DNA from 2 places in the Balnearium lithotrophicum genome. Region 1 is predicted to be linked to the other one. Evidence: riboswitches for the same ligand, from Rfam matches in the RefSeq annotation. Region 1 holds a riboswitch; the other holds the start of a gene.
What was found. A riboswitch is a leader RNA that binds a small molecule or an ion and turns the genes downstream of it on or off. The one in region 1 is predicted to bind cobalamin.
Positions count from the first base shown of each region.

Region 2: another riboswitch for cobalamin. It lies ahead of FN732_RS03980 (ABC transporter substrate-binding protein); the one in region 1 lies ahead of metE (5-methyltetrahydropteroyltriglutamate--homocysteine S-methyltransferase).

Region 1 is NZ_FXTM01000027.1:2,216-7,084, forward strand. It holds gene nrdD (anaerobic ribonucleoside-triphosphate reductase) at 1-447, opposite strand, end outside; gene FN732_RS08555 (radical SAM protein) at 448-1,110, opposite strand; gene metE (5-methyltetrahydropteroyltriglutamate--homocysteine S-methyltransferase) at 1,203-3,359, opposite strand; cobalamin riboswitch at 3,478-3,664, opposite strand; gene FN732_RS08565 (GNAT family N-acetyltransferase) at 3,734-4,009, shown strand; gene FN732_RS08570 (class I SAM-dependent methyltransferase) at 4,009-4,791, shown strand.
Region 2 is NZ_FXTM01000008.1:35,603-40,471, forward strand. It holds gene FN732_RS03975 (aminotransferase class I/II-fold pyridoxal phosphate-dependent enzyme) at 1-1,031, opposite strand, end outside; cobalamin riboswitch at 1,119-1,305, shown strand; gene FN732_RS03980 (ABC transporter substrate-binding protein) at 1,337-2,092, shown strand; gene FN732_RS03985 (FecCD family ABC transporter permease) at 2,080-2,982, shown strand; gene FN732_RS03990 (ABC transporter ATP-binding protein) at 2,969-3,682, shown strand; gene FN732_RS03995 (TonB-dependent receptor plug domain-containing protein) at 3,679-4,869, shown strand, end outside.

The DNA of each region.
Region 1 (4,869 bases):
CTTCTTTCCTACTTTTTCGAGGTAGAAGAGATAACCTGCTGCAACTGTCGATAGGTCATTTAGGGAAGTTGCTCCCGAAACTTCCTGGGCGACGAGACAGATTAAATTTGCACACTGCATAAATAGAGTTTCAAGTCTTTTAGGGGGAGCAGCTCTCCTTTCATTTTTTGCATTGCTTTGGAGTCCATAAAAAGCAATGTCCTTTGCCGATAATCCTATACAGTAAGCTGAAAGTCTGTAGGTTTGATGATGGTAGGACCAGCCCTCTTCGTGGTGAATCCTTACAGGTAAACCCTCATATACAACATCAAACAGGTAATCCTTCATTACCTCACCGACAACTACGTGCTCTAAAACGGGAACACCCCTTACAAAGTTTGCATTGTTCCTTGAAACATCGTCGTTTGCTATAAAGAGGTCAATGAGTCTGAAGTACTTGTTCGCCATTCATTCCTCCACAGGATAGAAAGGATTAAACTGGTGTGGTAGTGATTTTACAGACTCTGAAATGAGGGATTTGTCCTCTCCTGTTAGTAAAGGGTATTCAACAGTCCTCAGGATGGTAAAGGGCAATGAGTATTTCATTATCAGGTTTATTGTTATTTCCACATGTTTTGTATATTCTAAAAGAGCTCTGTCACTTACTTCCTCCTCTGAAAACAGAATTCTTTTAAAGCGTTTCTTCTGGTTAGGGGTGTACTCATCTAAGAGGGGAATTTTTACATCGAGGGCAATGCCATCTATTAACCTATTTTTTATCAGTTTTTCAAGTTTTTTTGGATTAGTTCCGTTTGTATCAAGTCTTATGGGAAATCCTCTTTCCTTTACAAAGGAAAGTCCCTCCTCTAAGTTTGGTTCCAATGTTGGTTCCCCTCCAGAAACTATTACCAACTCTACTCCCAACAGTTTGGCCATTGATAGCTTTTGAGAGAGTTCCTCATAGTTCATAAATTCGGTGTTCCCCAATTTGCTAAAGAAATACCTGTTGTGGCACTGAAAACAGTTTAAGTTACAGAGGTTTATATCTGTATAGAATAGAATTGAGTGAACTCCTGGATGGTCTCTAAAACTTGTTGGGGTATCAACTTTTAGAAAAGGGGACAATTTCATCTACTCCTCTTGTCTATCGGTGGAAGTCGATTGGGGTATTTTTATTTTATTAAATCTTTGAAAGAAAGGCAGGGATATCCCTGCCTTTAGGATTAGTTACTGCGCAAATTTCTTGCCAGAGTCACTAAATTCCTTAATGCAGGAATTACCTCTTCCCATCTTCTTGTTTTTAAGCCGCAATCTGGATTAATCCAGAAGTTTTCCTTAGGGATAACCCTGAGAGCCCTATCCACAATTTCTCTCATTTCATCAACAGAGGGAATATAGGGTGAATGAATATCCCAAACCCCTAGTCCTATCTGTCTATTAAAGTTAACCTCCTCAAAAGCTTTAATGATATCTCCTTTTGAGCGGGATGCCTCAATAGAGATAACATCAAAATCCATATCAAGAATGTAGTCCATTATTTCTGAAAATTCTGAATAACACATATGAGTATGTATTTGAGTTTCTGGTTTTACAGAGGAGTGGCAAAGTCTAAAGGACTTTATAGCCCATTCGAAGTATTCATTCCACAGTCTCTTTTTAATAGGAGCTCTCTCCCTGATAGCAGGTTCATCTATTTGAACCACTTTTATCCCTGTTTTTTCATAGTCCTCAATTTCATCTTTTAAGGCTAAGGCAATTTGATAAGCTACCTCTCGTATAGGTATATCTTCCCTAACATAACTCCAGGAGATGATTGTAACAGGTCCTGTAAGCATTCCTTTTACCGGTTTTTCTGTAAGACTTTGAGCAAAAGAAACTTCTTTTATAGTCATAGGAGCTCTTCTTGAAACATCTCCGTAGATTATGGGTGGTCTATAGCAACGAGTTCCGTAAGAAATAACCCAGCCATTACCTGTAGTTGCAATTCCTTCCAATTTCTCAGCAAAAAATTCGACCATATCCGTTCTTTCAAACTCTCCATGAACAAGAACATCCAGTCCTAAGTCTTCCTGAATTTGAATAGCTTTAGAGATTTCTCCTCTTATAAATGTTTCATAATCTTCCTTAGATAAAAGTCCTTTTCTATATAGTAGCCTAATCCTTCTAATCTCTTCTGTTTGAGGAAAAGAGCCTATCGTCGTTGTGGGAAAGAGCGGTAATTTGAGCACTTCCTTTTGAACTTTTACACGTTCTTCATAAGAAGGCTTTCTTTCAAAGTCATCTTCCTTAAGTAAAGAAACTCTCTTCCTTACTTCCTCATTTCTTCCAAAAGGAAGTGTCAATCCTTTAATCCACTCTTTAACTTCAGATTCCCTTTCCTCTATATTAGCAGTGAGATTTAGTTCTTTTAAACGCTCCTCAGCAAAGGAAATTTTTGCTTTTAATTCATCTGGAAGTGAAGAACTTTCAATGCTAACTGGCAAGTGAAAAAGGGGAGCTGCATTTGTTAAAACTATATTCTCTCCGAGCTTTTCAACAAAACTCCTTATTTTGAATGGATTAACTCTCCAAACGTTTCTTCCATCTACAATTCCTGCATATAGAATTTTTCCTTCTCTATCGATTTTCTCAAGTTGTTTAAGATTTTCCCCTCTATCATGAACTAGGTCTATACCAATACCATCTACTGGTAAGTTAAAAAGAAGTTCCAGTCTATCTACACTGTCATAGTAAGTGAAGAGATTTACGGAACATTTAGCATAAGAAAATACTTGATAAACCTCTTCTATTAATTTCCAATCCTCTTTGGAGAGCTCTAAGACCAAAGCCGGGTCATCTAAGTGAACTGACAGAAAATTTTTTGAATTCATGTACTCAATGTAGAGTCCAGTAAGCTCTTTTAGAGCTCCCTCAAAAAACTCCCTCTTTAACCCCTTAGAGAGTTTCAAAAATGTAAAAGGACCAATTAGGTATACATTTTTTTTCGCTTTTTCATGCCTGTCCCAGATGGGTTTTTCAATAGAAAAGTTAGGAACTCTCTCCTCAAAATCAGGGACAAGGTAGTGATAGTTTGTATTGAACCACTTGGTCATTTCGAGGGCTCTTTTTCCTCGGCACAGTTCAAAGTAATCATTCAGGCTACCAACTTTGTAAACACCAAAAGTGATAGCTGTGTCTAACATTGGGTCATAGAGAGTCATTTCTCCTTCTGGGAAGGCATCTACATACTTCCTGTAGGTCTTCTCTCTTTTTCTCTCAATTTCACCAATTCCTGAGAACAGTTCCTCCTCTGAGACTCTCTTACTCCAGTATCCCTCTACAAGCTTTTTAAATTCTCTCTGTTTCCCTATCCTAGGGAAACCGTAGGCATACGTCTTCATCTTTCCCTCCTGGGGTGTTTTTTTTCAACACCCGCAGGAGTTCTAGGCGGGAAAAGAAAAAGGAACACCCTCTCCTTTCCCGCGCCCCGAACCCCCGCAGGACGCGAAGGGGTAGAGATTCCTCTACCCATCACGGGCCGGTCTCCCGGCTTGCAGGATTTAACGGGCGATAGCCTTCCCAGAGCGGGAGCTCTTCACCCTTCCACTCCAGTGGCTAAAGCCCTTCTTTTTTTCCTGCTCACGGTTGCGAGGACAGCGCCGGACTTTCACCGGACTTCCCGTTCACCCGTGACAGTGGAAAGTTTAGTAAATACCCACCAAAAAGTAAATATTGAGTTATCATTTTCCTGCGAACCTAAATATCTGGAGGTGCTATGGAGTTCAGGTTAGAGAAGAACAGAATAAGCTTAGAATTGGAGGACGGTCAGGAGGCATTTATAACTTTTGGAGTTGAAAAGGAAAAAAAAGTTTTAGTTGTTAGTACAACCTATGTTCCTGAAAATCACAGAGGTAAAGGCTTAGCTGGTAAGCTTTCCCAAAAACTCGTTGAATTTGCAGATGAGAATGGATATAAAATCTATCCGCTTTGTTCTTATACTCAGAAATTCCTTATGAGAAAGAGACCCGATTTAATAGCTGAGGCGGAATAATGGAAGTAGCTATAACAACAGATAGAAAGCCCTCAAAGGAAATGATAGAGGAAGCTACAAAGTTATCAGAGAAATTAGAAGCTCCTCTTGTAAAGAGGAGACATCTAACAATTAATGCAATAAGGAAGGCTTTTAACAGGAACGTCTTGGTTGTCAATAGAGATTTAACACTTACCCTGCATACACTGAGAGGTCAAAAACTCTTTTTCCATCCTGGACTTTTCAAGATACGCTTACTCAACTATCTCCAAACGGGAAAGGAAGCAATGGTTGAGGCAATGGATTTAAAAGAGGGAGAAACGGTTCTTGACTGTAACCTTGGATTAGCACAGGATGCACTTATGGCAGCGTTTGTCTCAAAAAGAAAAGTTGTAGGAGTTGAAAAAGACCCCGTTATCTACGAGATAGTTAAAAGAGGACTTAGAAAGTACATGCCTTCAGGAAAGTTAAAAGTTGCAGATTTCGCCTTTAAACTGGTAGAGTCTCACCTTTCTGACAATTATCTATTTTTGAGAGGACTTCCAGATAGATCCTTCGATATTGTTTACTTTTCCCCTATGTTTGTAAAACCTAAGTGGCACTGTGATGTTATGTCTCCCTTTAGAGAAGTAGCTCCTAAAGATTTTATTTCTCCAGAAACATTGAAGGAGGCTGAAAGAGTAGCAAGAAAAAGAGTAGTTATAAAGATAAACAAGGGAGTAAAGGAACAGTTCTCCTTTCTGTCAGATTACAAAAAGATGGAAAGTTCAACGAACGTTGAGTATATCTTTAAGGAAGTTTAATTGGAGGCGGCGGGCGGATTCGAACCGCCGAATAAGGGATTTGCAGTCCTCCGTTTGTATGACTATTTAGTTCAATCT
Region 2 (4,869 bases), on a different contig from region 1:
GAACCCATAGATTGAAATCTCTCGGGAATCCTTGCCCAGACAAACATTGTCGCCTTAGGCTTATCTACATGCCAACCAATCCTGTTTAATCCTTCAACTAAAACGTTCCTTCTCCTTTCATAAATCTGCCTGTACTCCTCAACGCAGGACTGGTCGCTCTTGAGAGCAATTATTGCAGCAATTTGAATGGGCTGGAACATTCCATAGTCGAGGTAACTTTTCATCCTGTAGAGGGCATGAATTATCTCTTTGTTTCCTGCTGCAAAACCAACCCTCCAGCCTGCCATCGAGTAGGTCTTTGAAAGGGAATAGAACTCAACAGCTACATCCTTTGCACCTTTTACCTGTAAAATGCTCGGGGGAACGTAGTTATCAAAGGCTATTTCTGCATAGGCTATGTCCTGAATAACTATTAGATTGTTTTCCCTTGCAAAATCAATTACCTTTTCGAAGAATTTTAGGCCAACCGTTGCAGTTGTAGGATTGTGAGGGAAGTTAAGGATTAAAACTTTCGGTCTTGGCCAGCTCTCCTTGTACGCCTTTATGATTGATTCAAAAAAGGCCTCCTCGTCAAACCCCTCCTCGGTTAGAAGGGGAACACTCCTTACATCTCCGCCGGAGATGATTATCGAATAGGGATGAATCGGATAGGCAGGAGTAGGAACAATTGCAACGTCTCCCGGATTTATAAGTGTTAAGGCTAAGTGGGCTATACCCTCCTTTGAACCTATCGTTGTTATAACTTCCGTTTCAGGGTCTAATTCGACGTTGTACTTTCTCTTGTACCACAGAGCCAGGGCTTCCCTTAACTTGTAAAGTCCCTTTGTTTGTGAGTACCTGTGATTTTTCGGGTTCTGTGCAGCGTCGCACAGCTTATCAACGATGTGCTGAGGTGTAGGAAGGTCAGGATTTCCCATTCCAAGGTCAACTATGTCCTCGCCAGCTCTTCTCATTTTCATTTTAAGGTCGTTAACGACTGCAAAAACGTACGGTGGGAGCCTGTCTATCCTTGCAAACTGAAACTTTGGCATTTTTTTCTCCTAAAGCTGAGTAGGTTTTAGAATTATAAAAACTGCTACCTTTGAATTCAAAGGTTTGATTTTTTTCCTTTTTATCAAATAAAATTTAACTGCACGGGTGAACGGGAAGTCCGGTGAAAGTCCGGCGCTGTCCCCGCAACCGTGAGCAGGAAAAAAGGAGGACCTTAGCCACTGGAGTGGAAGGGTGAGGAGCTCCCACTCTGGGAAGGCTAATGTCCGTTAAAGTCCTGCGAGCCGGGAGACCGGCCCGTGCAAAACCTTAACTGTCCTGCGGGGGTTCGGGACAGGGAGGAGAGTTGAGAGGGCTTTTTCTTTTTATTTTTTTACTTACTTTCTGGTTAAACTGTTATTCTCAGGAGAGAATAGTTTCACTTTCCCCTGCACTTACAGAGATAATCTCCTACTTAGGAGAGGATAATAGATTAGTAGGAGTTACAACTTTTTGTCATGGAAGTTTGTGCAGAGGAAAGGAGAAAGTCGGCGGGATTGTCAATCCAAATGTTGAGAAAATCTACTCCCTACATCCTGACTTAGTTGTATCAACGGACCTAACTCCTAAGAGGGAAATCGAAGTTTTAAGAAAGTTAGAGATAAGGGTTTTTGTCTTTAAGCTCACCTCACTAAAGGATATAGAGAGAGCAACAGACGAGTTAGGAGCTCTCTTTAAAGAGGAAAACAGAGGAAAGGAGCTGATAAGAAAAATAAAACGGGAGGCTGAAAATTTTCTATCCTGCTTTAAAGGGAAAAAAGTTTTAGTTCTAATATCCGTCAAACCCTTTTACTGTGCAGGAAGTAAAACGTACATAGGGGAAATTCTCTCAACTTCTGGGGCAAAGGTTGTTCCCAAATCTGACTTTAAGCCAATTTCAGCTGAGGAGATATTAAAACTTAAACCTGACGTTGTTCTGGTTGTAGGAAGAGAGGTTCCAAGCCTCCTCAGGAACTTCGGATTGAAGACTCTCAATTTCAAAAACAGTGATGAAATTCTCCATCCGAGTCCTCTCCTTCTAAAGGGAATCAAGGACTTGGGGAGGGAAGTTTGCAAAAATTAGCACTTCTTCTCACTCCGATTTTATCATCTCTCCTCTTTCTTTTTTACGGATTACCGGACGAGAGAATTCTAAAGTTTATTAGGATTCCCGAGCTCCTTCTAACCTTTGGATTTGGTGGAACCCTTGCCTATGCTGGGGCAGTTTTTCAGGGAACTTTAAAAAATCCACTGGCGGAACCCTACACCTTGGGGGTTGCGTCTGGGGCAGGATTCGGAGCTACACTATTTTCCCTTCTAAAACTGCCGATTGAAGCAGGAGCTCTAACAGGTGGATTAGTCTCAGTATTTCTCCTCCTTTTTGCCTATACTCTTTTTAAGGATACCCTTTCTATACTCCTGTTTGGCGTTGGAATTTCATCCCTCCTCTCTGCTCTTATACTTTTTCTCTATGCAATTTTACCGGCTTATTCACTTCAGGATGCTCTCTTCTTTACCTTAGGTTACATAACTCCCGTTTCTATAAAGGTTTCATTCATTCTATTTCTAATTTCTCTCTTATTTCTAATTGTTCTTTTCTTTAAATCCCGCTCCTTGGACCTGCTCTCCTTGGGAGATGAAACGGCTTTCTTCAGTGGAATTGAAGTTGAAAGGGAGAGATTAGAACTCCTCATCCTCTCGTCAATTCCGATTTCCCTATTTGTTTCTGAGTGTGGAATTGTTGGATTTGTGGGGATAGTCATTCCTCACATATCAAGGTTTTTAGGCTTTAGAGTTAGTATGGAACTCCTTTTTTCCTCCTACCTTATTGGCGCTTCTTTTTTAACGCTCTCACAGTTGCTTGCAAAAAACCTTGTTCCCTCAACGGTTCTTCCATCGGGAGCAGTCACTGCCGTTTTAGGTGTTCCCTTTTTTCTCTACGTTCTCTGGAGGTACTCAGGTGGTAGAGGTTAGGGAGCTCTCATTCAGAATTCTGAGTAACTTCACTTTTTCAGTTGGAAGTGGGAAGGTTGTTGGTATTGTCGGAAGGAACGGCTCTGGTAAGACAACTCTACTTAGGTGTTTAGGGGGATACCATAAGTACACGGGAAGCGTGAAGGTTGAAGGAGTAGAGATAAAAAGGGCTTCTTCCAAGGAGAGGTTTAAGCTTGTTAATTACCTGCCTCAGAGCTTCTCCTATTTCTTTCCCTACACAGTTCTTGAGTTTTTATCCGTTACTACTGGAAAAGAAAGGGAGGAAACAGAGGAGGTTTTGGAGGAGCTCCAAATTGGAAATTTGAGGAAGAGGTTTGTAAATACCCTTAGTGGCGGGGAGAGCGTAAAGGTTCAACTTGCAAGACTCATTCTTTCAGCCCCAAAGGTTTTCCTCTTAGATGAACCTGTAGCCTTTTTGGACGTTACTGTCTATTCACTGATAGGAAAGTTAGTAGAGAAATTACAGAGAGAGGGGAAAACGGTCTTTATAACGGCTCACGACCTTTCGTTCCTCTACGATACGTGCGACCTTTTTTTGGGAATGGAAAAGGGAAAGTTCGTCTTTTTCGGTGAAAAGGGAGATTTTCTCTATGGGATAAGGGAGCTCTTTAACGGATTTTTAAAGGTCAAGGCGTTTAACGGGGAAGTTTTTATAAAACCAAAGGGAGGTGAGAGTTGAGAAAGGTTTTACTTCTTTTGACGCTTCTTTCGGCTACGGGTGGGGCTCTTGCAGGTGAAAACTCTAACGAAATCACAGTAACTGCAACAAGGGTATACGTTCCAATTGAGAACGTTGGTGACGACGTTGACGTAATTACAGAAAAGGAAATCAAAAAGCTTGGATTTACATCGATTACTGACGTTTTAAACTACGTTGCAGGAATCACTTTTTACTCAAACGGCGGATGGGGGAAGCAGAGTAACGTCTTTATTCAAGGTCTTGGCGGAAAGTACATTTTAGTTCTCTTAAACGGAGTTCCGATTAACGACCCTTCAACTCCAAGTGGTAAGGCAAACTTTGAGTGGATAGACCTTAACAACGTCAAGAGGATTGAAGTTCTAAAAGGTTCCCAAAGCTCCCTTTACGGTTCAGAGGCAGTAGGAGGGGTGATAAACATAATCACGAAAACGCCTAAGAAGAACGAATTTTCTTTACGTTTTGAAGGGGGAAAGTACAAAACGTTCAAGGAAAACCTCTATTCAGGATTGAAACTGAGAAACGGATTTTTATCAATTTCTGCAGAGAACTTTAAGACAAACGGCTTCAGTGCTACAAACGAAAAGGCCGGGAAATATACTTACAATCCCGACAGTGACGGATTCCACTACACGACAGGAATGGTTTCTTTTGGATACAGACCTTCAACTACGGTTGAAATTTCTGGGGATTTTTCAGTGAAAGGAGGATACACAGATTACGATGCAGGAAGTTATCCGGCAAGGACTAACTACGATAGGCTCTTTTCAGATATTAGGACTAAGATATTTTCCTCCGAAAATCTGACCTGGGAGTTTTTACTTGGAAACAACAAAGAGGAAAGAAACGACACTTTTGGACTTTACAGGGGAATAACAAGGTATGTTTCTCTGTCTCCAACTTACTATTTGGGAGAGAAGACTTTTATTAAAGGAGGAGCATCCTACAGATACGAAAAGGCAAAGGTTGTAGGTTATCCAAACGTTGATAACAAAAGCCACTACTTGAGGTCTCTCTATGCTGAAGGGGTTACAAACCTCTTCGGAATTAATTTTGTAACCTCCCTAAGACTCGACGATCACAAGGAGTTTGGGACCCACGGAACGTACAAAATCAGCTCAGCCTACACTCTTTCAAGGACAGGAACAACGTTTAAAGCTCAATACGGA